One region of the Thiomonas arsenitoxydans genome, then DNA from elsewhere that is predicted to be linked to it. Evidence: predicted binding sites of a transcription regulator. Region 1 holds the regulator's gene; each other region holds the start of a gene.
What was found. The regulator LexA, encoded in region 1, represses DNA repair genes until DNA is damaged. The targets are predictions, from matches to a motif close to ACTGTATNNNNATACAGT.
Positions count from the first base shown of each region.

Region 1 (5,646 bases):
GGCGCGGATGTTGATCCACTTGATCTCGCCCTCGGTGAGGATGCGGCCCTCCCAGTTCCACGGTTCGCCGTGCAGCGCGCTGGCTTGCACCGAGGCGTGGAAATCGGCCTGATCGGCGGCATGAATTCGCCCGACAAAGGCCGTGCTCGAACGCAGCAGCGCCTGCGCGCTCAGGCCGCAGACCATTTGCGCCGATTCACTGGCCTGGGTGAACTGCAACTGCCCGGCGCGCTGGCTGAGCTGGAACACCAGACCGAAGCCGGAGAGCGGATGTGCGGCCCAGGGCGTATCGTCCGAAGACAGATCTTGAACGGGTGGAGGAGGGCTTTGGAACGGGGGCACGGAGGGCAGCCAGGAGTGGAATTTACATTCCACTTAACGGCGCGCCCTCAGAAAACTTGAATTCTCAGCGGTTCGAGACAGTCGTAAATCTGCCGCTGGGGCATGGAGCGCAGCCAGGTGAGCTGGCGTTTGGCGAGCTGGCGGGTGGCGGCGATGGCCTGCTCGCGGAACTGCTCGGCGCTGATGTCGCCGTCCAGGTAATGCCAGGCCTGGCGGTAGCCCACGGCGCGGATCGAGGGCAGCGCGGGGCTGAGGTCGCCGCGTTGGCGAAGGACGCGCATTTCGTCGAGAAAACCGGCGGCCAGCATCTGCTCGAATCGTTGGGCGATGCGCGCGTGCAGCACGCTGCGATCAGAAGGTTCCAGCGAGAGGATGCGCAGGGGCAAGGGGTCGTCATCCGCGCGCCCGGCAGCCAGATGCGCCGAGAGAGGCCGACCGCTGAGTTGCCACACTTCCAGCGCGCGCTGGATGCGCTGGGCGTCGCCCGGAGCAAGGCGGGCCGCGGTGACCGGATCGACTTCGGCCAGCCGGGCGTGCAGCGCGGGCCAGCCGAGCCGGGCGGCCTCGGCGTCGAGTTCGGCGCGCACGGCAGGATCGGCCTGCGGCAGTTCGGACAGGCCGGACTGCAGCGCCTTGAGGTAGAGCAGGGTGCCGCCGACGATCAGGGGCTGGGCGCCGCGCTGGCGAATTTCTTGGATAAGCCGGCGCGCGTCCGCAGCGAATTGCGCCGCGCTATAGCTTTGCGACGGGTCGAGGATGTCGAGCAGGTGGTGCACGGCCTGGGCGCGCTCGTCAGCGCCGGGCTTGGCGGTGCCGATATCCATGCCGCGATAGACCAGCGCCGAGTCCATGCTGATGAGTTCCACGGTTTTGCCGCGCTGTCGGGCCTGCTGGACGAGTTGCAAAGCCGCGGCGGTTTTGCCGCTGGCAGTCGGGCCGACGAGGCAGAGAACAGGCTGTGGGGTTTGTTGAGTCACGGCTTTAGCGCCCGCGCAGGAACAGGGCGTCGAGGTCGGCCAGGCCGATCTGCCGCCAGGTGGGGCGGCCGTGGTTGCACTGGTCGGCGCGTTCGGTGCGCTCCATATCGCGCAGCAGGCCGTTCATTTCTGCGAGCGTGAGCTGTCGGTTGGCGCGCACCGCGCCGTGGCAGGCCATGCTAGAGAGCAGGGCGTTGCGCCGCTCCTGAAGGCGGCTGCTGGTGCCTTGCGAAATGAGATCGGCCAGCAAACCGCGAGCCAGGCGAATGGGGTCGGCGTGCGCCAGCAGCGTGGGCGTGGCGCGCACCACCAGGCTGCTGGGGCCGGCCCGGTCGAGCTCGACGCCGAGCGACCGTAGGGCATCGGCATGATCTTCCGCCGCGCCCATTTCGGCATCGCTCGCGGCGAACGCGGCCGGGATCAGCAAGGGTTGCACCGCCACCGGCGCATCGGCCTGTTCCGCAGCTTTTAGCCGTTCGTACACGATGCGCTCGTGCGCGGCGTGCATGTCCACGATCACCAGTCCGTGGCGGTTCTGCGCCAGTATGTAAATGCCCAGAAGCTGCGCCAGGGCGAAGCCGAGGGGAAAGTCGTCAGGCTGCGCGGCGGCTAGGTCGGTGGCTTGCGCATAGGGGCGCGGCGCGGCGCTGTCCTGTGCCTGCAAGGGCGCAGCGTCCGCCGTTGCCAAGGGGGCATAAGCGCGCGAGAGCGCGTCCCAGGGGATCGGGCTAGGGCTCGGCCTCGCCACGCCGAAGGCAAGCGCGGCAGTCGTGGGCAGAGCGGAAGGCGGCTGTTCCCACGCGGCGGGCGGTGCGGAGGGATGCGAGGAAGACGCCTCACCGCCCGCCCGGGCCAGCACCTGCTCGACGGCATGACGCACGGCCTGATGCACGGCGGAGCTGTCGCGGAACCGGACTTCCGACTTGGCCGGGTGCACATTCACATCGACCAGCTCAGACGGCAGATCGAGCAGCAGGGCGTACTGCGGCTGCAAGGCGCCGTGCAGCACGTCGGCGTATGCGGCGCGCACGCCGTGGGCCACGGTGCGGTCGCGCACCCAGCGGTTGTTGACAATGATGTGCTGCACATCGGCACGGGCGCGCGCCGCGGTGGGTTTGCAGATCAGCCCGCGTACGGCAAGCGGACCGATCTGGGCGGAGACGGGCAGGGCGTGCGCGCTGAAGGCCTCTCCCAGCACGGCGGCGAGACGATCGAGCCCGTGCGGCGAAGGGTCGCGCTCGAATTGCAGCTTGAGTTGCCCGTCATGCCAAAGCCGCAGGGCGATCTGGGGATGGGCGATGGCGGTGCGCTTGAACACGTCGGCGCACCAGGCGTATTCCGTCTGCGGCGATTTGAGAAATTTGCGGCGCGCCGGCAGGTTGAAAAACAACTGACGCAAGGTCACGCGGGTGCCCTGTTGCGCCGCTGTGGGTTGCACCGCGGCGACCTGACCTGCGCTGGCGTGAATGCGCGCCCCATCGGCCCCGGCGCGGCGGCTGATGATCTCGATTTCGGCCACGGCAGCCATGGCCGCGAGCGCCTCGCCGCGGAAGCCGAGATGCGCGGCGTGGTGCAATTCGTCGAGATCGGCGATTTTGCTGGTGGCGTGGCGCAGCAGTGCCAGGGGCAACTCTTCGGCCGGAATGCCGCAACCATCATCTTCGACCTGCACGCTGCCCAGCCCGCCTTGTTCGAGGCGCACGGTGAGAGCGCTGGCGCCCGAATCGATGGCGTTGTCGAGCAGTTCGCGCAGGGCCGAAGCCGGGCGTTCGATAACTTCGCCGGCGGCAATCTGGCTGATGAGCACGTCCGGCAGCGGACGAATCGGGCGTTGGGGTTGCAGCAAGGCAGGGATACGGAAAGGGTGGCGAGGCCGCAGCGTGGCGGCGGCCGTCCCCTCGTTGAGGGGCTTGGAGACGGATCAACGAGAGGAGAAACGACAAGTCAGCTCAGTATACTTTTCAGGCTGTGCGTAGGCCCATAGCGCTCGGTGGCGCTCAGCCCCGGCTCAGTTTTCTGGCGCAGCATCTGCGTCTTCGGCCTTTCATAGGCTCTCTTCCGGCTTTCAGCCCAAACCGCATGGATCCCCACGCTCTTATCGACCTCATTCTGCACTTCGACGTGCATCTGGCGCAGTTCATCGCGGCGTATGGCCCCTGGGTGTACGGGCTGCTCTTCGGCATTGTGTTCGTCGAAACCGGGCTGGTGATCATGCCGTTTCTGCCGGGCGACTCGATGTTGTTCGTGGTGGGCGCGTTTGCGGCCACCGGGGCGCTCAGCCTGCCGGGGGTGATCGCCGTGCTCTGGCTAGGCGCCGTGCTGGGCGACAGCCTCAATTACCAGATCGGCAAGGCCATCGGCCATAAGGTTTTTTCGTGGCCGGACTCACGCTGGTTCAACCGCCGCGCCTTTGAAAAGGCGCACGCCTTTTACGAAAAATATGGCGGCATCACCATCGTGGCAGCACGGTTCATGCCCTTCATTCGGACCTTCGCCCCGTTTGTGGCGGGCGTGGCCGAGATGTCGTATGGCAAGTTTCTGGCCTACAACATGCTTGGCGCCACACTCTGGACGGGGCTGCTGGTCATGGCGGGTTATCTGTTCGGCAACATTCCGTGGATCAAACACAATTTGGGTGTCATGACCATTGCCATCATCGTGCTGTCGCTGCTACCCGCGGTGTGGGGTTGGTGGAAATCACGTCGGCAGGTGTCGGCGGTCTGAAGCGGCGCACTGACGCAAACGCTTACCTGCTGGTTGTGCGCGCTGTGAACTTCATTGCAGCGAGCCGCGCAGCAGGCCGACGGCGAGTCCCTCAATGGCGAAGGGCTGGCTGGCATCGACGCGGATGGGGGCGAACTCGGGGTTGGCCGGTAGAAGCTCGATGTGATCGGCCTGCAGGCGCAGGCGCTTGACCGTGACCTCATCGCCGATGCGGGCCACCACGATCTGTCCGCTTTGCGCCGTCTGGCTGCTTTTGACGGCCAGCATGTCGCCGTCGAGAATGCCGGCATCGCGCATGCTCATGCCGCGAACCTTGAGCAGATAGTCAGGGCGCACCGAGAAGGCGCCGGGATCGACGTTGAGCGTCTGCTCGATATGCTCTTGCGCGAGGATGGGATGCCCCGCAGCGACGCGACCGACCAGCGGCAGGCAGAGCTGCTCGGCGCCAGGCAGCGCGAGCTGCAGCCCATGGGAGAGATCCGCGCGCAAGCCACTCGCACGCCCCCCCATGGCGCCGGAGGTTTTCCCGGACGTTGTCGTCGACGGCGAGGCGCGCTGCGATTCGGTGATGCGAATGCCGCGCGACGCTCCGGGCGTCAGCTCGATCACGCCCTTACGGGCGAGCGCCTGCAAATGATCTTCTGCCGCATTGGCCGAGCGGAATCCCAGCTTTGCGGCGATTTCGGCCCGGGTGGGCGGGTAGCCCAGTTCGCGCACGGAGGCGGTGATGAGATCGAGAATTTCCTGCTGACGAGGGGTGAGTTTCGAGATGAGACGGCGCATGCGTGGGCTCCGGCAGTTGCACAATAAGTCAGTTTGATGGGCGAGACCGATGGGCAAGGCTGATGGACGAGTTCGCCATGCGAGCCATGTCATCTTTTGGCCATGAAGACGCCCTGATCAGGCTTCCAGCTTGATGATTTTCACAGCACTGTAAATCAAAACAGTCTTTCTGCAAAGAGATTCACACATGACCGATTCTTTTTCTCGCGCGGCCTTGCCGCAGATTGTGGTGTTGGGAACAGGGGGCACGATCGCGGGCGCCGCGACGGGCGACCCCAGTCTGCCGGGTTATACCGCCGGGGTTTTGGGGGTCGACGCGCTGCTACAAAGCGTGCCGGCACTCGGTCGCCTGGCGCAAATCCACACCGAGCAGGTGGCCAACCTCGACAGTAAGGACATGACCTTCGCGGTCTGGACGCAGTTGGCCGAACGCGTGGCCTACTGGCTGGCGCAGCCGCAAATTCAGGCCTGCGTCATCACCCACGGCACCGACACGCTGGAAGAAACCGCCTACTTCCTGCGTTTGGTGCTGGATACCGACAAGCCGGTGATCCTGACTGCTGCCATGCGTCCAGCCACCGCGCTGAACGCCGACGGCCCGCAGAACCTGCTCGATGCCGTGCGGGTGGCCGTGCATCCGGCAGCGCGGGGGCTGGGCGTGGTCTGTGTGTTGCACGGCGTGGTGCATGCCGCTCGCGACGTGACCAAGGCGAATACGCACGCGGTGGAAGCGTTTTCATCCGGCGAGCGCGGCCCGCTGGGTGAGGTTGACGGTGAGGCCTTGCGGCTTTGGCGACAACCCGTGCCGGAGGCAGGGGCG
Region 1 is NC_014145.1:1,541,918-1,547,563, forward strand. Features, by position in the region: gene THI_RS07105 (sensor histidine kinase) at 1-342, opposite strand, end outside; gene miaA (tRNA (adenosine(37)-N6)-dimethylallyltransferase MiaA) at 390-1,319, opposite strand; gene mutL (DNA mismatch repair endonuclease MutL) at 1,324-3,162, opposite strand; gene THI_RS07120 (DedA family protein) at 3,399-4,043, shown strand; gene lexA (transcriptional repressor LexA) at 4,095-4,814, opposite strand; gene THI_RS07130 (asparaginase) at 5,014-5,646, shown strand, end outside.

Region 2 (5,646 bases), 600 kb from region 1:
ACCTCCCCCAGCACATCTTTGGCATGGGTGCCCGAGCCGAAGCCGATGGTGGAAACGAGGTCCACCAACTCTCCCATCTTGCCGGGTTCCAGTTGGGCGCGACCAAAGCGCTTGTCCAGAATGCCCTTGAGGCGCGGGTTATCGGCCTCGATGGCGTCCAGTGCCTGGTCTATGCGGATGCCGATGTCCCAGAACTTGGCCTGACCACGCAGTGTCTCCCACCGGGCGGCTTCGGGCACCCAGAAGACGTTGGCCATCGTGTAGTAATCGCGCTCCTCCAACGCTGCCTCTTGGTCTGCCGCATCGGGCAGGTAGAGGTCAGAAGCCGGGTCGTTGAACTGGGCTTTGAGCTGCTCGCGGCGCTCATCGAATGCGTCGGAGATGTATTTGATGAAGATGAGGCCGAGAACGATGTGCTTGTATTCGGCCGCGTCCATGCTGGAACGCAATTTGTCTGCCGTGGCCCAGAGGGTTTTTTTTAGGTCTTGGTTCATGCCGGATACTGACACCGTGTCCTTCTATTTGTTTTGCCCCGTTCCACTCGGAACCACTAGAGTTGGCTCCGTTTGCGTGCAAGGTCATTTAATTCCAAGCTGAGTTTACGGGTAACAGTTGAGATATGAGAACGGCAATGTGACCCAGCTTTTGGATTGTCTGCTGGCGAGTGCTGCCGTTGTCATGCTGAGCACCGACGCAATGCTATGAGCCACCTACCGACTATCGACCTCGCGACGGGCTCGATAGCCATGCCAAGCGGTCATCACGTTCCGATGCTGGCATCGCCGTCTGTCCACCAGCCCAGGTGGCCTTTGCTTGAACCTATGCAATTGCCGCAACGGCGTCACCGTGTAACGCCCACTGCGGCCCCAGCGTTCAGGGTTACGCGGTTACGTGCCTCGCTCGACCAGGTCAGCCATGTCGACTGCGTCCTGGGTGCCGAGGTCGCGAAGCCCAGCCGCCACACCAGCGCAATCCCGCTGACCGTCATCCTGGCACAGCTTCCACTTACCTTGCAGTTGGGTGACCTCGATGTCGATGCCCACAATGGCTTTGAGCATGGCGTCGATGTAATCGGCAGGCGCGTCCGCCATGCCCCAAGGCGAAACCCGTGCGGCTTCGTGCTGCGTGGTAAGGGATTCGACGAGCGCGCGTACCCAGACCACATCATCCTTGATGCGAAGCACTCCTCGCGCCATCACCGAGACATAAGCCCAAGTCGGCACGACTCTTCCGGTCTCGGCTTTGCTCGGATACCAGCTTGGGCTCACATAGGCGTCAGGCCCGCGAAAGACGGCGAGCACATCGCTGCCGTCTGGAGTTTGTTTCCATAAGGGATTGGCACGGGCGACATGGCCGCGCAGGAAGGTTTTGTCGTCGTCTTGAATGAGCAGCAGCGGGATGAGGTTGGCGTCCAGTCCGTCACTGCCCAGGGTGACCAAGGTCGCCAGCGGATGGCCGCGCATCAAGGCGTGCAGTTCAGCGGGGTCGGATTGTTCAAAGTGTTTGGGCAGGTACATGGGCAGGGCTCTAGTGAGGTCACGGGTCACACAGCGGTACCGAGCACAGCGGCGGCGCTACAGGTTTTTTTCTTGCGCCGCACAATTCTCGATGCACGCGGCGCAGCCTGTTTCCTCTGGCTGCACTCTACCTCTCAATCTTCCTGGAGAACACAATGCACACAGACGCCATCGCTTTCATCGGCCTGGGCAGCATGGGGGCCCCAATGGCGCAGAACCTGCTGTCCAGCGGCATGCCGTTGACCGTTTACAACCGCAATGCGGCACGTGCAGAGGCCTTGGCCGCAGCGGGCGCAAGGGTTACCGCCTCTGCAGCACAAGCAGTCTCCCCCGGGGGCATCGCCGTCACCATGGTGGCCAATGATGCGGCCCTCGAAGCGGTCACCCTCGGTCCGAATGGCGTTGCAGATACCCTGGGACAGGGCGGCCTGCACATCTCGATGAGCACGGTTTCGCCGGAGACGTCGCGCAAGCTGGCGGCCGAGCATGCCCAGCGGGGCAGCCTGTTCCTCAGCGCCCCGGTCTTCGGGCGTCCGGAAGCAGCGGCGGCCAAGAAGCTGTGGATAGTGCAATCGGGTTCGTCGCAAGCGAAGGTGCGGGCCAAGCCGGTGCTGGACGCGCTCGGGCAAGGCATCCATGATTTCGGGGAGGACCCGGGGTCGGCCAATGTGGTCAAGCTCAGCGGCAATTTTCTGATTCTGTCCGCCGTCGAAGCGATGGCCGAAGCGCTGGCTTTGGTCGAAAAAAGCGGTATTGACCGCAGCGCCCTGGCCAGCTTTTTGGGACAAACCATTTTTGCCTGCCCGATATATCAAAACTACTCTCAAATCCTGGCCAAACGGGCGTATGAGCCCGCTGGGTTCAAGCTGGAGCTGGGCATGAAGGACGTGCGCCTGGTGCGCGACGTGGCTGAACAGGTCACTTTGCCCATGCCGCTGGCGGATTTGTTGCACGAGCGACTGCTCGCCAGCTTGGCCAAAGGCCGTCAGGCACTTGACTGGACTGGCATTGAACTGGTCAGCGCCGAGGCGGGCGGGCTGCGCTGAACCTGCCGCCCATCTGCGCTGCTCGGGTGCCGGTTAATCGGGGTGGCCACGCCATGCTTGGCGGGCAATTGCAGCACGCCGAGCAGACGCAGAACTGCGGTGAAGTCACGGCCTTTCCGCAGAGGAGCAAATGAACCCGCATTAGCGATGCGCACGATGGCGCAAAGGTGGGAGGAGATTGCTATCTAGGCGGACCCGGCCACCGCTTTCCCCGCACCAAGCGGACAAAAAGCACGCGAGCTCTGACAAGAGGCTTCGCTTTTGGCCGTTTCCGCGCCCACAGACAGACCACTGTCGCTACTCGCAACACCCATAGATTCGTCGCCGCGGTCTCGTATGACACCGCACCCCGCACTTTTAAGGTAAAGCCGCGAATTTAAGGTTAAGACTGCAATGTTTAAGTAAACCGCATTTCTAGACATGACATCCCCAACAGCAGGAGATGCCTCAATGACCTAGACGATTTACAAATCAGCAGTTTGCCTCAACACCTCGCAATTTAATTGAACCAGAAGAGCACGCCGTCTGCCCGCAAATCAGACCGCAAGTTCCTCGGTTCGAACGGATGCGAAATCCCATCAGCAATGGAGCACTTCCAGCTGGATGGCAACCATCAACGCAACAAATTCATTGAATACCACCATGGAAAATACCGTTTCAGATATAAAAGATGCCCGAAAATTGAAAGTTTCCACTCAATCAGAGGAGCATACAAATAACATGATTTTAGGTCGGCTTCCCAACGACGATTCCATATATTCTTCAGTAATTGAAAGTTATCGTCCTTTGGCACGGCCGTACGTAGACGCTCACGCTAAAAACAAATTTCTTACAGAGGCCGAGGTGGCGCTTTTTGGAATTGGAAGACTCGAATGGCTTGTTTCTTCCACATATAGTGAACTGAGCGATAAATTCACGGAAAGTGAACTGTTGACTCTGATGAATTGTATAATTGGCGGGCCACTTTCTATTCAACAGATTGATGCGCTCCCCTCACTGATTCTGGAAAATTATGGCATTGAAGTAGATGATTACGAGTCAACGCCTTTTGCGCCGCTTGTCAACAAAATTTGCCGTTTAACCCCACTTCAGCGTCTGGCACTGGTTGACGCAGCTGAGCGAATCTTTCATGACCTCGGACGCACGGATTCTCTCCAGAGCAGTTTTACCCACTATGGCATCAAATTACTATCCAATAAATAAACCCACGTTATGAATTTTCTCAAACGCTGACTGGCATCCCCGCCCGCCATTTCGTTCACGTTCATGGCGGTGCGGTTACGCCTCAATGCGTCCCATCGATTGATTCAAGTAACGCGGGACCGTCATTCCGCACATTGCCGACTGCCTTGCCAACCGGATAGGCGTCCAACGCACTGTCGCCCAGCGGCCGCATCAGCGCCTGCAGGTCAGCCGCCTTCGCTGTCGGGTCCAACCATCGCGCAACATCTTCCTCATGGAGCACGACCGGCATCCGGTCATGCAACGGCCGCATCACGTCGTTCGCCTCGGTGGTCAGAATGGTGAAGGTCAGCAGGGGCTCGGTGGCGCCGGGCGGCATCCAGTGCTCCCACAGCCCGGCCATGGCCAGCTGTTGCCCGTCCGGGCGATGGATGTAGAACGGTTGCTTCCCCGAAGGCTGCTGCTGCCACTCGTAAAACCCATCGGCCGGCACAATGCAGCGTCGGCTCCTGAAGGCCGCCCGGAAGGCAGGCTTCTCCGCCGCCGTTTCACTGCGCGCATTGATGAGCCGGTTGCCCAGGGCCGGGTCCTGCGCCCAGGAAGGAATAAGCCCCCACTGCAGCAAATCCAGATGACGCCGGCCCTCTAGCAGGCGAACGATGGGCGCCTTTTGCATCGGCGCCAGGTTGTAGCGTGGCCGCCATTCCTCGCTGTGCGCCGTATCCGGCCCTTCGATACCGAAGACCTCCCGCAAACGCTGCGGGGAGCTTTTGAGGACATAGCGGCCACACATGGGAGCTCCGTTGGCGGGTTGGGGTCGGTGAGAAGGGATAGAGAACAGGGGACGGGGACAGAAGACAGGCGACAGCAGACACAGGGTCGCGCATTCCCCTGAGAATTGAAAGACTGTTTTTTTATCCAGTTTTTGTGTAGGCTTGCCTTCCCGCGCTCTCCAGCGCCTTCCCGGACTGCCTGCCATGCCCTCTCCTGCCCTTGTGTCCTCCTCAAGGCTTGCCGACCTGCCGCCCGCCGTGGCCGCCTCGGTGTGGCGCGGCGATGACCTCGCCGTCCCGACGGGGGCGGTCGTGTCCAGCGGCTGGGCGGCGCTCGACGCCGAGTTGCCCGGCGGCGGCTGGCCCTGCGGCAGTCTCACCGAGGTACTCAGCCCACAGCCTTCTCTGCTGGAATGGCGCCTGCTGGGTCAGGCGCTGCGGCAGGTGACGGCGGATGGCGGCAACGTGGTGCTCGTCGGCCCGCCCAAGCCCCCTTTCCTGCCCGGGCTGCAGGCGCTGGGCTTGCAGGCCCGGCAGCTCATCTGGGTGCAGACCGAGACCCCGGCACAGCGTCTGTGGGTCACCGAGCAGTTGGTGCAGGCCGACACGGCCGGTGCGGTCCTCGCCTGGCTACCGCAGGCCCGGGCGGAACCACTGCGGCGGCTGCAAAGCCGCCTGCAGGGCGGCCGCACCCTGTGCATTGCCTTGCGGCCTGAAGGCGCGCGCAGCGAATCGTCCCCGGCCAGCTTGCGCCTGCTCGCCCAGGCCGGCCCGGACTGGACCCTGCGGGTGCAGGTGCTCAAACGTCGCGGCCCGTTGCACGACCAGACCCTCATCCTGCCGTCGGTGCCGTCCTCGCTGGAGGCGGTGCTGAGCCGGCGAACCCGGCTGCCCAGTCGTTGTATTGCCCTGCCCGCCGGAGCCCGCCATGCTGTGGTGCGCCCTGTGTCTGCCGAACCCCTGCGGCACTGAGTCCTTGGCCGCCGCCCAGCATGGTCTGGCCCTCTGGGCGCTGCAGTTCACGCCCCGGGTCACCCGGCTCGATGAGGCGGTGCTGATGGAGGTGCAGGCCAGTCTGCGGCTGTTCGGCGGTGCGGGGGAACTGGCCGCGCAAGTGCGGGTTGACAG
Region 2 is NC_014145.1:943,483-949,128, reverse strand. Features, by position in the region: gene THI_RS04290 (class I SAM-dependent DNA methyltransferase) at 1-494, opposite strand, end outside; gene THI_RS04285 (FMN-binding negative transcriptional regulator) at 888-1,517, opposite strand; gene THI_RS04280 (NAD(P)-dependent oxidoreductase) at 1,673-2,563, shown strand; partial or broken gene THI_RS19250 (peroxiredoxin) at 2,587-2,688, opposite strand; gene THI_RS18745 (hypothetical protein) at 3,167-3,766, shown strand; gene THI_RS04275 (SOS response-associated peptidase) at 3,849-4,538, opposite strand; gene imuA (translesion DNA synthesis-associated protein ImuA) at 4,723-5,490, shown strand; gene THI_RS04265 (Y-family DNA polymerase) at 5,447-5,646, shown strand, end outside.
Region 2: the regulator LexA is predicted to act here: its motif matches at 4,651-4,668, upstream of imuA (translesion DNA synthesis-associated protein ImuA).

Region 3 (5,646 bases), 510 kb from region 1:
GCCGCGCCGGCAGCGCAGGTCACCGGCATTCACCTTGCCGCGCGCTATGACGACCCGCTAGCGCTCGACCAACTCGCCCGTGACTGCGCTGCGGTGACGGTGGAGTTCGAGAATATTCCGGCGCACTCGATGCAGTGGCTGGAGTCGCGCGTGTCGCTGGCGCCCGCGCCGCAGGCCGTGGCTGTGTGCCAGGACCGGGCGCAGGAAAAGGCCTTGTTTGCGCGGCTTGGCGTGCCTTGCGCACCCCACGCCGTGCTGACCGCGAGCGGCGGCCTTGGTGCGGTGAGCACTGACCTGTTTCCCGGCATTCTCAAAACCTCCCGGCTGGGTTATGACGGCAAAGGGCAGATCATGGTGCAAACAGCCGCCGACCTGCCTGCGGCATGGACTGCCTTGGGCGGTGTGGAATGCGTGCTGGAGAAAAAGCTCGATCTGGCCTATGAACTGTCGGTGGTGATGGCACGCGGCCGCGACGGTTGCTCCGTGCTGTACGAGCCGCAGCAAAACCTGCACCGCGACGGCATTCTGTTCGCCAGCTTTTCGCCCGGCCCGTCCATCACCCCCGACATCGCCGAGGCCGCGCAGAACGCCGCAGCCACCGTGGCGGAGGGGCTGGACTATGTCGGCGTGCTCTGCGTGGAATTTTTCGTGCTGCGCGATGGTCGCCTGCTGGCTAACGAAATCGCGCCGCGTCCGCACAACTCCGGCCATCACACCATCGACTCCTGCACCGTGTCGCAGTTCGAGCTGCAGTGGCGCACCCTGGTGAACGCGCCGTTGCTAGTGCCCAGGCAGCACAGCGCCACTGTCATGCTCAACCTGCTGGGCGATCTCTGGTTCGACGCCACCGGCCAGCAGCGCGAGCCCGACTGGGCCACCGTGTTGGCGCAACCCGGCGCGCATCTGCACCTCTACGGCAAGCACGCGCCGCGCGAGGGCCGCAAGATGGGCCACCTCACCTGCACGGCGGCCACCCCTGCCGAAGCGCGCCAGACCGCGCTGCACGCCTGCACCGTTCTCGGCCTGGAGCCGTTCTGAGGTGAGCGAGGTGAACACCGACGCCCAAGTGCGTCCGCGCGAGATCATCGAGGCCGTGCGGCGTCTGGAGGCGGGCGAACTGGTCGGTCTGCCGACTGAAACCGTTTACGGCCTGGCCGCCGACGCCGAGAACGTGCAGGCCGTCGCCAGAATCTATGCCGCGAAGGGGCGGCCTGCCGACCACCCCGTGATCGTGCATATCCACCGCGCCGCCGATCTGGGGCATTGGGCGTCCGAAGTGCCTGAAACCGCGCGCAAACTTGCCGCCGCCTTCTGGCCCGGGCCGCTCACCTTGATTCTGCCGCGCAAACCCGGCGTGGCCGACGCCTGCGCCGGTGGACAGAACACCATCGGTCTGCGCTGCCCCTCCCATCCCGTCGCCCAGGCCGTGCTGGCGATTTTCAAAGGCGGGCAGGGCGGGTTGGCGGCGCCGTCGGCCAACCGCTTCGGCCGCATCAGCCCCACCACGGCGGCGCATGTGCATGCAGAACTCGGCGACGACCTGCTGGTGCTCGACGGCGGCGCCTGCGCCGTGGGCATCGAGAGCACCATCGTCGATTGCACCGCGCAACCGCCGCGCATCCTGCGCCCGGGGCAGTTGCAGGCGGCTGACATCGCGCAAACCCTGGGCGTGGCCGAGGCCGACTTGCTGCGCCCGGCAGAATCTGCCCCGCGTGTGGCGGGCGTGCTGCCGGCGCATTACGCCCCGCGCACACCGCTGCAGTGGTGTTCACGCGAGCAAATCAATGCACGCTGGGAGATTGGCACGAGCGCGGGGCGGCGCATCGGGGTGCTGGCATTCCCGCCGCAGCCACTCGCGCCCCATCCCTCATGGGTCACGCTGCCTGCCGATCCTGCTGCCTATGCGCAACAGCTTTACGCTGTTTTACGCAGACTAGATGCGGCAGGGCTCGAGGAGATTTGCGTTGAAGTCTTGCCGCCATCGCCTGCGTGGCTGGCGCTGCGCGACCGGCTGACGCGCGCAGTGCATGGCTCGGGTCGCTGACGTCCTGCAAGAGCGGGTGGTTCGCCACAAAAGGCGAACATGTATCCTTTTGTTGCAAATCGGCAAACCTGTGGCAAATGCGCAGTACCACTCTTGCGACGCCATTTTCCTTCGGCTACGCTAAAGCGAACGGTCGTTCTTTTTTTGACCCGCCCGCCTGCAGGCCAGCAGGCATACAACAATGTTTGAGGAGATGTTCATGCGGAATCGTGTCTGGATTGCGCTGGCCCTGGCCAGTGCCTTGGGCTTGGCAGGTTGCGGCGGTGGCGGCGGAAATCCATCCGCGCCGACGCTGGCTTCCGTGGCCAGTGTGAATGCGGCCAGCATGGCGCCGAGCACGGCGCCCACCGGGGGCTTCAAACAGGTTGTGGCATTTGGCGACAGCTTGTCGGACGACGGGGCCTACACCCTGGCAGCGGTCAGCACCTACGGGGCAACTGTGCAGTTCAAGGGGCTGCCCTATCCTGCGGGCGGTCAGTTCACCGTCAATGGAGATGCAACTGGGAACTGGACCGGTGTTTTAGCCTCCAACCTGAATCTTGGCTTGACACCCAACGTGATTGGTTACGGCACGAAAGCCGGTGTGATGTACCTCGGGGCAGCCGGCCCGACTGCAACCCCGGCGTTCTGCGCATTCAGCGCCCCCGTTTCATCTGGACAAGCTAACTGCACCAATTTTGCACAGGGCGGCTCGATGGTGAGCAACCCCAATGGCATCGGCCACAGCGGCGGCGCACTGACGCTGCCGGTGACGACGCAAGTGCAAAACTACCTCACGCAGTTCGGCGGCAGTTTCAATAGCAATCAGTTGGTGACGGTGCTGGCCGGCAATAACGATGTTTTTACGGCGTTGGGAACGGTGAGTGCCACCGTGACTCAGGCCGTCACACAGGCCGTCACGAGCGCCCTGCAGCAAAACCCCAGCCTGACACAAGCGCAGATTGCGGCCATTCAGGCCACTGCGCAGCACGATGCAACCTCGCAGGCGGTTGCTGTCGCGCAGGCGACCGTGGCTCAAGCGGCGGACGAACTGGCCGCCCAAGTCAGCCTGATCACAAGCAAGGGAGCGAAGTATGTGATGGTCTACACCTTGCCGGATTCATCGCAGACGCCGTTTGGCCGCGGTTTGCCCTACACCGGCGCGACGCCTCCGCAAGCTCCGCCAGCCGGTTATGTGTGCGACAACACGGTCACGACGACACCCTGCTACCTGTTGTCGAATCTGGTGCAAGTGTTTAACCAACGCCTGCTCAATGATTTGCAAGGGCAGCCTGTCAAGGTGCTTGATGGCTATAGCCTGCTCAATCAGGAAATTGCCAACCCGTCGCAGTTTGGCTTCACTAATGTGACGACGCCGTGGTGTAACCCGGCCACCACGAGCTCTCTGCTCTGCAATGTGAACACGCCTGATACGGCAGCGGGTGCAAGCACGGCCAATCTCGACACTTGGCTGTTCGCCGATACCGTTCATCCCACACCCGCTGGCTACAAAATTATTGCCAGTACGACCCTGCAGTCGATGAAGAGTTTTGGTTGGACACAATAACACCGCAGCACTCATATCACTATTGAGGAGGATTCATGATGCGTCAATCGCGATTCAATGTTCTGCGTGCTGCCTTGATGGCTGCGGGGCTGATGGCCGGGGCGGTGTTTGCACCTGCCGCCATGGCTGACGATGCCGGGCCGCAAAACACTGTGTTTGTTGGACTGGCTTATTTGCAGAACCATTCCAAATCGGCCAACCTGAGCGGGTACAACACGCCACCCAATCTCAATCTGGATGTGGGCGATGCCACCACGCTGGGGCTGGTGTATGTGCGCGACCTGCCGGGGCCGTTCAGCTTCGAACTGGTGCTGGGCTACCCGCCGCGGGTACGCACCGATGCCGCAGGTTCGGGCTGGGGCGCGCTGCGGGGGGCGGGCGTGACGGATGTGGATGTCTACTCTCCGACGGCATTCATCAACTATCACTTCTTCGGCGACTATGCCAAGTGGGATCCCTTTGTCGGCGTGGGTCTGAACTACACCAAGTTCACCAATACCAAGGCCTTGCCGCCGCTGACCGGCGCGCAAGGCCCGACAAAGATCAACCTCTCGGATTCCTGGGGGGCGGCGGCGCACGTCGGCCTGATCTACCGCTTCAATTCCAAGTGGTCGGTGGTGGGTACCGTGGCCGTGGCAGACGTGCAGAGCAATCTGACTTCCACGTCCTATTCACCCGTCAACCCTTCGGTCATCACCTCGCAGGCGAAGACGCATATCAACTTCCATCCCATCATCTACACCCTGGCAGTGGGCTATAGTTTTTAAAAGCTTGCTCACGCTGCAAGTTGTGGAAAGAGGGGGCTTCGGCCCTCTTTTTTTGGATACCGCAAGCAGAAAAAATCTGTCTTTATATACAGCTGTGCTACATTGCGGCGCAGTGCTATTTAGACTTGAGGACCATGCCATGGAACAAGGGAAATCCGCAGTGAATCCAGAAAAAGCCAAGGCGCTTGCCGCCGCGCTGTCGCAGATCGAAAAGCAGTTCGGCAAGGGCACCATCATGCGCATGGATGATGGCGAGGCGCAACGCGACATTCAGGTGGTGTCCACCGGCTCGCTGGGCCTGGACATCGCCCTGGGCGTAGGCGGGCTGCCGCGTGGCCGGGTGGTGGAAATCTACGGGCCAGAGTCCTCGGGCAAGACCACGCTCACCCTGCAGGTCATTGCCGAAATGCAGAAGCTCGGCGGCACTTGCGCCTTCATCGATGCCGAGCATGCGCTCGACGTGCAATACGCCTCCAAACTCGGAGTGCAACTACCTGATTTGCTGATTTCCCAGCCCGATACCGGCGAGCAGGCGCTTGAAATCGTCGACGCGCTGGTGCGCTCCGGTTCGGTGGACATGATCGTGATCGACTCGGTGGCTGCGCTCACGCCCAAAGCCGAAATCGAGGGCGAGATGGGCGATTCGCTGCCGGGTCTGCAGGCCCGGCTGATGAGCCAGGCGCTACGCAAGCTCACCGCCAACATCAAGCGCACCAACTGCCTGGTCATTTTCATCAACCAGATCCGCATGAAAATCGGCGTGATGTTCGGCAATCCCGAAACGACGACCGGCGGCAACGCGCTCAAGTTCTACTCCTCTGTGCGCCTGGACATCCGCCGCATCGGCGCCATCAAGAAGGGCGAAGAAGTCGTCGGCTCCGAAACCCGCGTCAAGGTGGTGAAGAACAAGGTGGCGCCGCCGTTCAAACAGGCGGAGTTCGACATCCTCTATGGCGAAGGTATTTCGCGCGAAGGCGAAATCGTTGACCTGGGGGTGCTGGCCAAACTGGTGGAGAAGTCCGGCTCTTGGTATGCCTACAACGGCGAGAAAATCGGCCAGGGCAAGGACAACGCGCGCGAGTTTCTCAAGTCCAACCCCGACATCGCCCGCGAGATCGAAAACAAGGTCCGCGCCAGCCTCGGCGTGCCTGAGGCCAATGCGCTGATGACGGCCGATATGTCCGAGGAAGAGCAAGACTGAGTCCGTTGCCATGAGTTTGCCTCGCGCCCAGCCTTCTTTGCGTGCGCGGGCCGTGCGCTATCTCTCGCAACGGGAGCACAGCCCGTTG
Region 3 is NC_014145.1:1,030,642-1,036,287, forward strand. Features, by position in the region: gene THI_RS04695 (5-(carboxyamino)imidazole ribonucleotide synthase) at 1-1,038, shown strand, start outside; gene THI_RS04700 (L-threonylcarbamoyladenylate synthase) at 1,040-2,044, shown strand; gene THI_RS19260 (hypothetical protein) at 2,165-2,392, opposite strand; gene THI_RS04705 (SGNH/GDSL hydrolase family protein) at 2,412-3,590, shown strand; gene THI_RS04710 (OmpW/AlkL family protein) at 3,629-4,357, shown strand; gene recA (recombinase RecA) at 4,497-5,558, shown strand; gene recX (recombination regulator RecX) at 5,569-5,646, shown strand, end outside.
Region 3: the regulator LexA is predicted to act here: its motif matches at 4,433-4,450, upstream of recA (recombinase RecA).

Region 4 (5,646 bases), 770 kb from region 1:
ACTCACGGTCGCCATGCCCATGCGGGGCTGAGGGCGGTCTGTGGCCAGCGCTTCCTGCACGTCCTCCAGGCTGAGCGTGCTGCCGCAGAGTCTGATCGCTTGGCGAATGTCCTTGCTGCCGATCCGGCCTTGAGCCACCTGCTCCTGGAAATAGGTGCGCGGCATGTAGAGGCTCGTGCCCATGACACGAGCCAGTAGATCAGAGGCGCTCTGAAAGTCGTGATCACGCAGCCCAAAAAATGGATTGACGGCCACAAAATTCTTCAGCGGCCAGAGCGGCGCGATTCGGCCGCAGGCGGCGTCGATCTGAGGATCAATCGACAAGGTTGGCTCCATCAGCGTGGGCATGTCGGCGAGGTTCATCTCAAGCTCCTTGAAGTTGAATGTCATTGGTTTGGGGAACAGGCCACAACTTTTGCAGCAGACGGGTGACATAGACATCGACATACAGCCCGTTGTAGAGCTGCACGTACAGCCTGAAACGCGCCGGAGAAGCACTCGCCTGCAGGAATTGCTGCATCATCAACAGCGCGACGAACGTCACGCTCACGACGGGCACGAGCACGCTGTAAGCCGTGTGAGCAAGCCCCGACACCGGCAAAACACTGTTCAGCAGCAAGCGATCGAACAATGCGTGCAACACAAAGTAGGTCGTGCATAGAAGCGCGCTCATCCCCCCCGCCATGACCAAGGCAGGCACCAGCCCCAGCGCCGTGGCTGCCTGCAACACGAGTTGACTCATGGACACCGCCAGAATGACGCCCACAACAAGCAAGGTGTCCTGCCCGTGCCAATAGACCCCCAATAGCGAGCCGATACCGAGTGACGCGGTCACGCCAAGCGCGAAGGCGGCAATCAGCCGCACAAGATCAAAGCCTTTGGGGGACGCTTGCAGGGCGGGCGCCCGAAAGGCATCGACTGCACTGCCCGATGCCAGAAAAGCATGGGCTTTATAAAGCGAGTGTGCAACGAGATGCAGCATGGCGAGGCTATACAGCCCGAGGCCGCATTCGAGCAGCATGAATCCCATCTGTGCAGTGGTTGACCAGGCAAGAGAGACCTTGACGCTGGTTTGCGTCAACATCACCAGGGAAGCAAGCACCAGGGTGACCAGCCCGATGAGGGTCAGCGTGACGAGCGCCCCTGTGGAATGCGACAGGATGGGGCTCATGCGAATCACCAAAAAAGCTCCGGCATTCACGATGCCCGCATGGAGAAGCGCCGACACCGGTGTCGGTGCTTCCATGACCTGCAGCAGCCAGCCATGCAGAGGAAACTGCGCCGATTTCAATGCCGCGCTCAAAACAATGAGGTAACTCGCGATCTGCAGTTTCATCGGCATCTCGCCTCTGAACGCCGCCATCAGTTGAAACAGGCGCTCGAACTCCAGCGTGTGGAGTGTCGAGCCAATCAAAACGATAGCGAGCAGAAGGCTGGCATCACTGATGCGGCTGGCGACGAATTTTTTGTGTGCAGACAGCACGGCAATCGGCCGCTTTCTGTAAAACATCAAAAGCTGATGCAAGCTCAGGCTGGTGGCGATCCATGCCAAGGCGAACATCAAAAGATTGCCCGACACGATCAAGCTGAGAATGCTGGCCAGGGTCAAAGCGAGCCACTTATGAAACCGGCCCTGTTGCGCGTCGCCCGCAAGATAGTTTTTGGAATAACGCGATACGACCACGCCCACAAAGGAAACCAGCAGCAGCATCATGATCGTCAGCGCGTTCAGATAAATCGAGAGGGTCAGATGCCCCAGTTCCGCAGGGAGCGCAGCGGATGCCACGGTGAAAGTGTGCGTGGCGCCCTGCAGCGTGCCGAGCAATCCAGCAGTGATAGCCAGCACGAAGGCCAGCCAGGCCATGGCTTCATTCAACCGTGCAATCAATCGAGGCCGTGCGTTGGCCCACGCAGTCGGAACGCAGCCGACGACCAATAAGGCAAGGGGCACGCACAGGGCGAGCAGTGGACCGAGCGAATTCCATGAGGGCGACATGGCATATCTCCTAGAGGTTGTTCCGGCAGATCAGTGGTGCAGCGGAACTCAGTCTATGGAGTACCTGACAAAATTAATAATGAATAATTAGAATAAAAACCATAGATAAAAAGCTATACATAAAGGATCGGACATGATGCATGTCAGCTTGAGGCAGTTGCGCACCTTCGAGGCCGTCGCACGGCTGCGGAGCTTTTCGAGGGCCGCTGAAGAACTTCATGTGACACAACCCACGGTCTCGAAGCAGATTCGTTTGCTCAGCGATGAAATTGGTCTTGCCCTGCTGGAGCAAATCGGCAAGAAAGTCTTTCTCACCGAGGCCGGAGAGCACCTCTACGCCACCTGTGGCGACTGGCTGGAAACGTGGGGCCGGTTTGAGCAAACCATTGCCGACATGAAGGGGGTGAAAAAAGGTCGACTCCGAATCGCTTCGGTCACCACGACCAAATACTTCATGCCCCGCTTGCTCGGCCCCTTCTGCGCGCAATATCCCGGCATCGACATTGCGCTGGAAGTGATCAACCGAGATCGTCTGCTTGAGCGCCTTGCACGCAACCAAGACGACATTTACGTCATGGGCGTCCCGCCCGATGGGATGAACATCGAGTGCGAGCCTTTTCTCGAAAACTCGCTCGTCGTCTTGGCGCCCTCGTCACACCGGCTGACGACGTTGGGGCGTACCGTTCGTTTTGCCGAACTGGCACAAGAGCACTTTCTCGTTCGAGAGCGGGGCTCTGGAACGCGTTTGACGATGGAGCGACTCTTCGAAGAGCATGGCGTGCGCCCGAACATTCGCATGGAATTGGGGAGCAACGAGGCCATCAAACAAGCGGTGGCCGGCGGCCTTGGCCTTGCCATCCTCTCGGACAGTACGATCGGCGAGGATCATTTGAACCATCAGGTTTGCGTCCTCGACGTTGAAGGTTTTCCTATTCGACGCTCTTGGTACCTGGTCAGATCGAAAGAAAAGCGCGTCTCCGTGGTGGCCGCGACTTTTCTCGAATTTCTGAAATCCCATGTCAACCTGCTGGGCCATCCGGCGAAAGAGGTTCAGCAAGCGATCTGATCACGATTTACCCCTCCGTTTCGAGATCGGGGATGTGGTTGAACGCGATGCGCATGGGGGCTTCCTCCCGCCCCTGATGGCCGCTGCCGCAATAGATGGTGTGGCGGCCGTAGCGCACGTTGAGGGCATCGACCGCGCTCCACAGCGCGGCCTGCTCCGCAGCCGAGCCGGGCACATCGCCCTCAAACAGGCTGGCGCTGGTCTGCCCGGGCTGGCGCAGATCGTGCAGCAGCATGGCCACCTTCATCGGCGCCCAGCCCGCAGGAACCATGCCGGGCCACAACTCGCGCAGGGTGTGCAGCAGGGCGCGGGTGTCGGCCGTCGGCGCGAAGCGGGCGCCGCGCTCGGGACGCAGACGCTCGCCGTGCCGACGGGTGAGCTTGAGCATCACCGTCATGGCGCCGGCCAGCAGGTGCTCGCGGCGCAGGCGCATCGCGGCTTTCTGCGTGAGGCGGTCGAGCACGGCCAGCGCGCCCTCGGCGCTGCGCATCTCCGGCGGCAGCACATGCGAATGGCCGAGCGAACGCCGCGGATTGGCGGCCTGCACACCAGACGCTAGCCCGTGCAGCCGGTCGTAAAACGCCTCGCCCGCCATGCCGCCCCACACCACGCGAAGTTGCTCGCGCCGCGCCCGCCAGAGATGCTCCACGCTGTGGATGCCCTGCGCCTGCAGCCGCGCGAGCATGCGCACATTGATGCCGGTGAGATCGGTGAGCTGCATGCGCAGCAGCGGGCCGGGCAGGTCGGTGGAGTCGAGCACCACCAGACCATCGGGCTTTTGCAGATTGGACGCCTGCTTGGCGAGAAACACATTGGGGGCGATGCCCACCGAGACACGCAGGCACTCGCCCAAGGCCTCGCGCAGCGCGGTCTTGAGGCGCAGCGCCAGTTGCGTGGCGCGCTCGCGGCTGGTCCAGCCCATGGGCAGGCTGCAGGCCATTTCGTCGATGGACAGCGCCTGCTCCACCGGCGCGATGGTGTCCACCACCGCCACGGCGCGGTGGTGAATCTGCACATACTCGGCATGCCGCGCCACCACGAATACGATGCCCGGACACAGCCGGCGCGCCTCGGCCACCTGCGTGCCCGTCTTCACACCAAACGCCTTGGCCTCGTAGCTGGCAGCGATGCAGCAGGTGGTGTCGGCCAGCATCGGCACCACGCCCACCGGCCGCCCGCGCAACTCAGGGCAAAGCTGCTGCTCCACCGAGGCGAAGTAGGAATTGAAATCGACCAGCAGGCAACGCAGTGTCATGGCAGCCCGCGCCGCTTGCACGGCGCGCCGAAATACTGTTTTTACGCACAGTATTTCATGCTGTCATGACGCTGGCAAGTGGCCCGCTGCAAGTGGCCCTGCCGCGCGGGGGTTTTACGCCTGCCAGCGCTGCGCCGGATGCGCGGCCGGAGCCGCCGGGTGCTGCTGTGGCGGTTGCGCTTGCGGGATTTGCAGCGGCGTCAACAGCACCATCGTGGGCAGCACCGGCGGCATCAACCACGGCGACTGCGGCAACAGCACACGCAGGGTGGACATCGGCCCGAACACCGCATTCATCTGCGCATTCATCTGCGCGTCCACCCGCTCGATCAGCCGCTGCATCGGCCCAAACTGCGTGTGCATCTGCCGCAGCGCCCAGGCAGGGGCGGCCGCACCCGAGCTTTGCTCGATCACCACCCGCGCATGGCCCTGCGGGCTTTGCCAAGTCCAGGTCTTGACCTGCACCGGGCCTGCGGCCGTGTGCATGACCTCCACCGTCTGGTGCATGGGCATGTCATGCCCGTCGTAACGCACCGCAAGCGGCTGCGCCGCCAAGGCCAGCGCGGGCAGGGTCATCGCCAGCGCTGCGACCAAGATTTTGGATTGAATCTTCATGATCGAACTCCTTTCTCAAACTGAACCCAACGCCGCAGCGCATGGATATCGCCGCGGCGATTTTTTCGTTCTTTTCCAGCGATCGGAGTTCCTGAAGCGAAGCTGAAGGTCGCCCGCACAGGCCGTCGTTCAAAGCGCCTGCACGGCCTCAAACCGCCGGGGATGGACGGCCTACGCCCGCAGGCCCACCAGCCGCTTCCACTGTCCGCTCGCCAGCGCGGTGCCCGCCAGGATGATCGCGCAGCCCGCCAGCATGGCGCTGGTGACGGCTTCCTGCAGAAACAGCGCGCCCCAGAGCATGCCGAACACCGGAATGAGAAAAGTGACCGAGGCAGCGTAGGCCGCGCCGACCTGCGCCACGAGGCGGAAATACAGCACATAAGCCAGCCCGGTGCACAGCACGCCCAGCGCCACCACGGCGGCCCAGATGTCGCCCTGCACCGCGTGCGCGGGCCAGGTCAAGGCCGCAGGTAGCGCCAGCAGCACCGTGGCCGTGAGCTGGCTGCCGAACGCGGTGAGCGCCGGATCGACCCCGGCCAGATGGCGGCGGGCGTAATGCACGGCAAAGCCATAGGACACAGGCGCCAGCAACACCGCAGCCACCGCCCAGGGCGCAGCGCCCTGCGAGAGGCCGGGCTGATCGCCCACCAGCACGACCACGCCGAGCAGGCCGACGCCCAGTCCCACGATCTGCGCCCGGCCGATCGGCGCGCC
Region 4 is NC_014145.1:770,809-776,454, reverse strand. Features, by position in the region: gene THI_RS03575 (YbcC family protein) at 1-363, opposite strand, end outside; gene THI_RS03570 (NADH-quinone oxidoreductase subunit L) at 365-1,996, opposite strand; gene THI_RS03565 (LysR family transcriptional regulator) at 2,130-3,062, shown strand; gene THI_RS03560 (Y-family DNA polymerase) at 3,070-4,317, opposite strand; gene THI_RS18040 (hypothetical protein) at 4,432-4,932, opposite strand; gene THI_RS03550 (DMT family transporter) at 5,104-5,646, opposite strand, start outside.
Region 4: the regulator LexA is predicted to act here: its motif matches at 4,352-4,369, upstream of THI_RS03560 (Y-family DNA polymerase).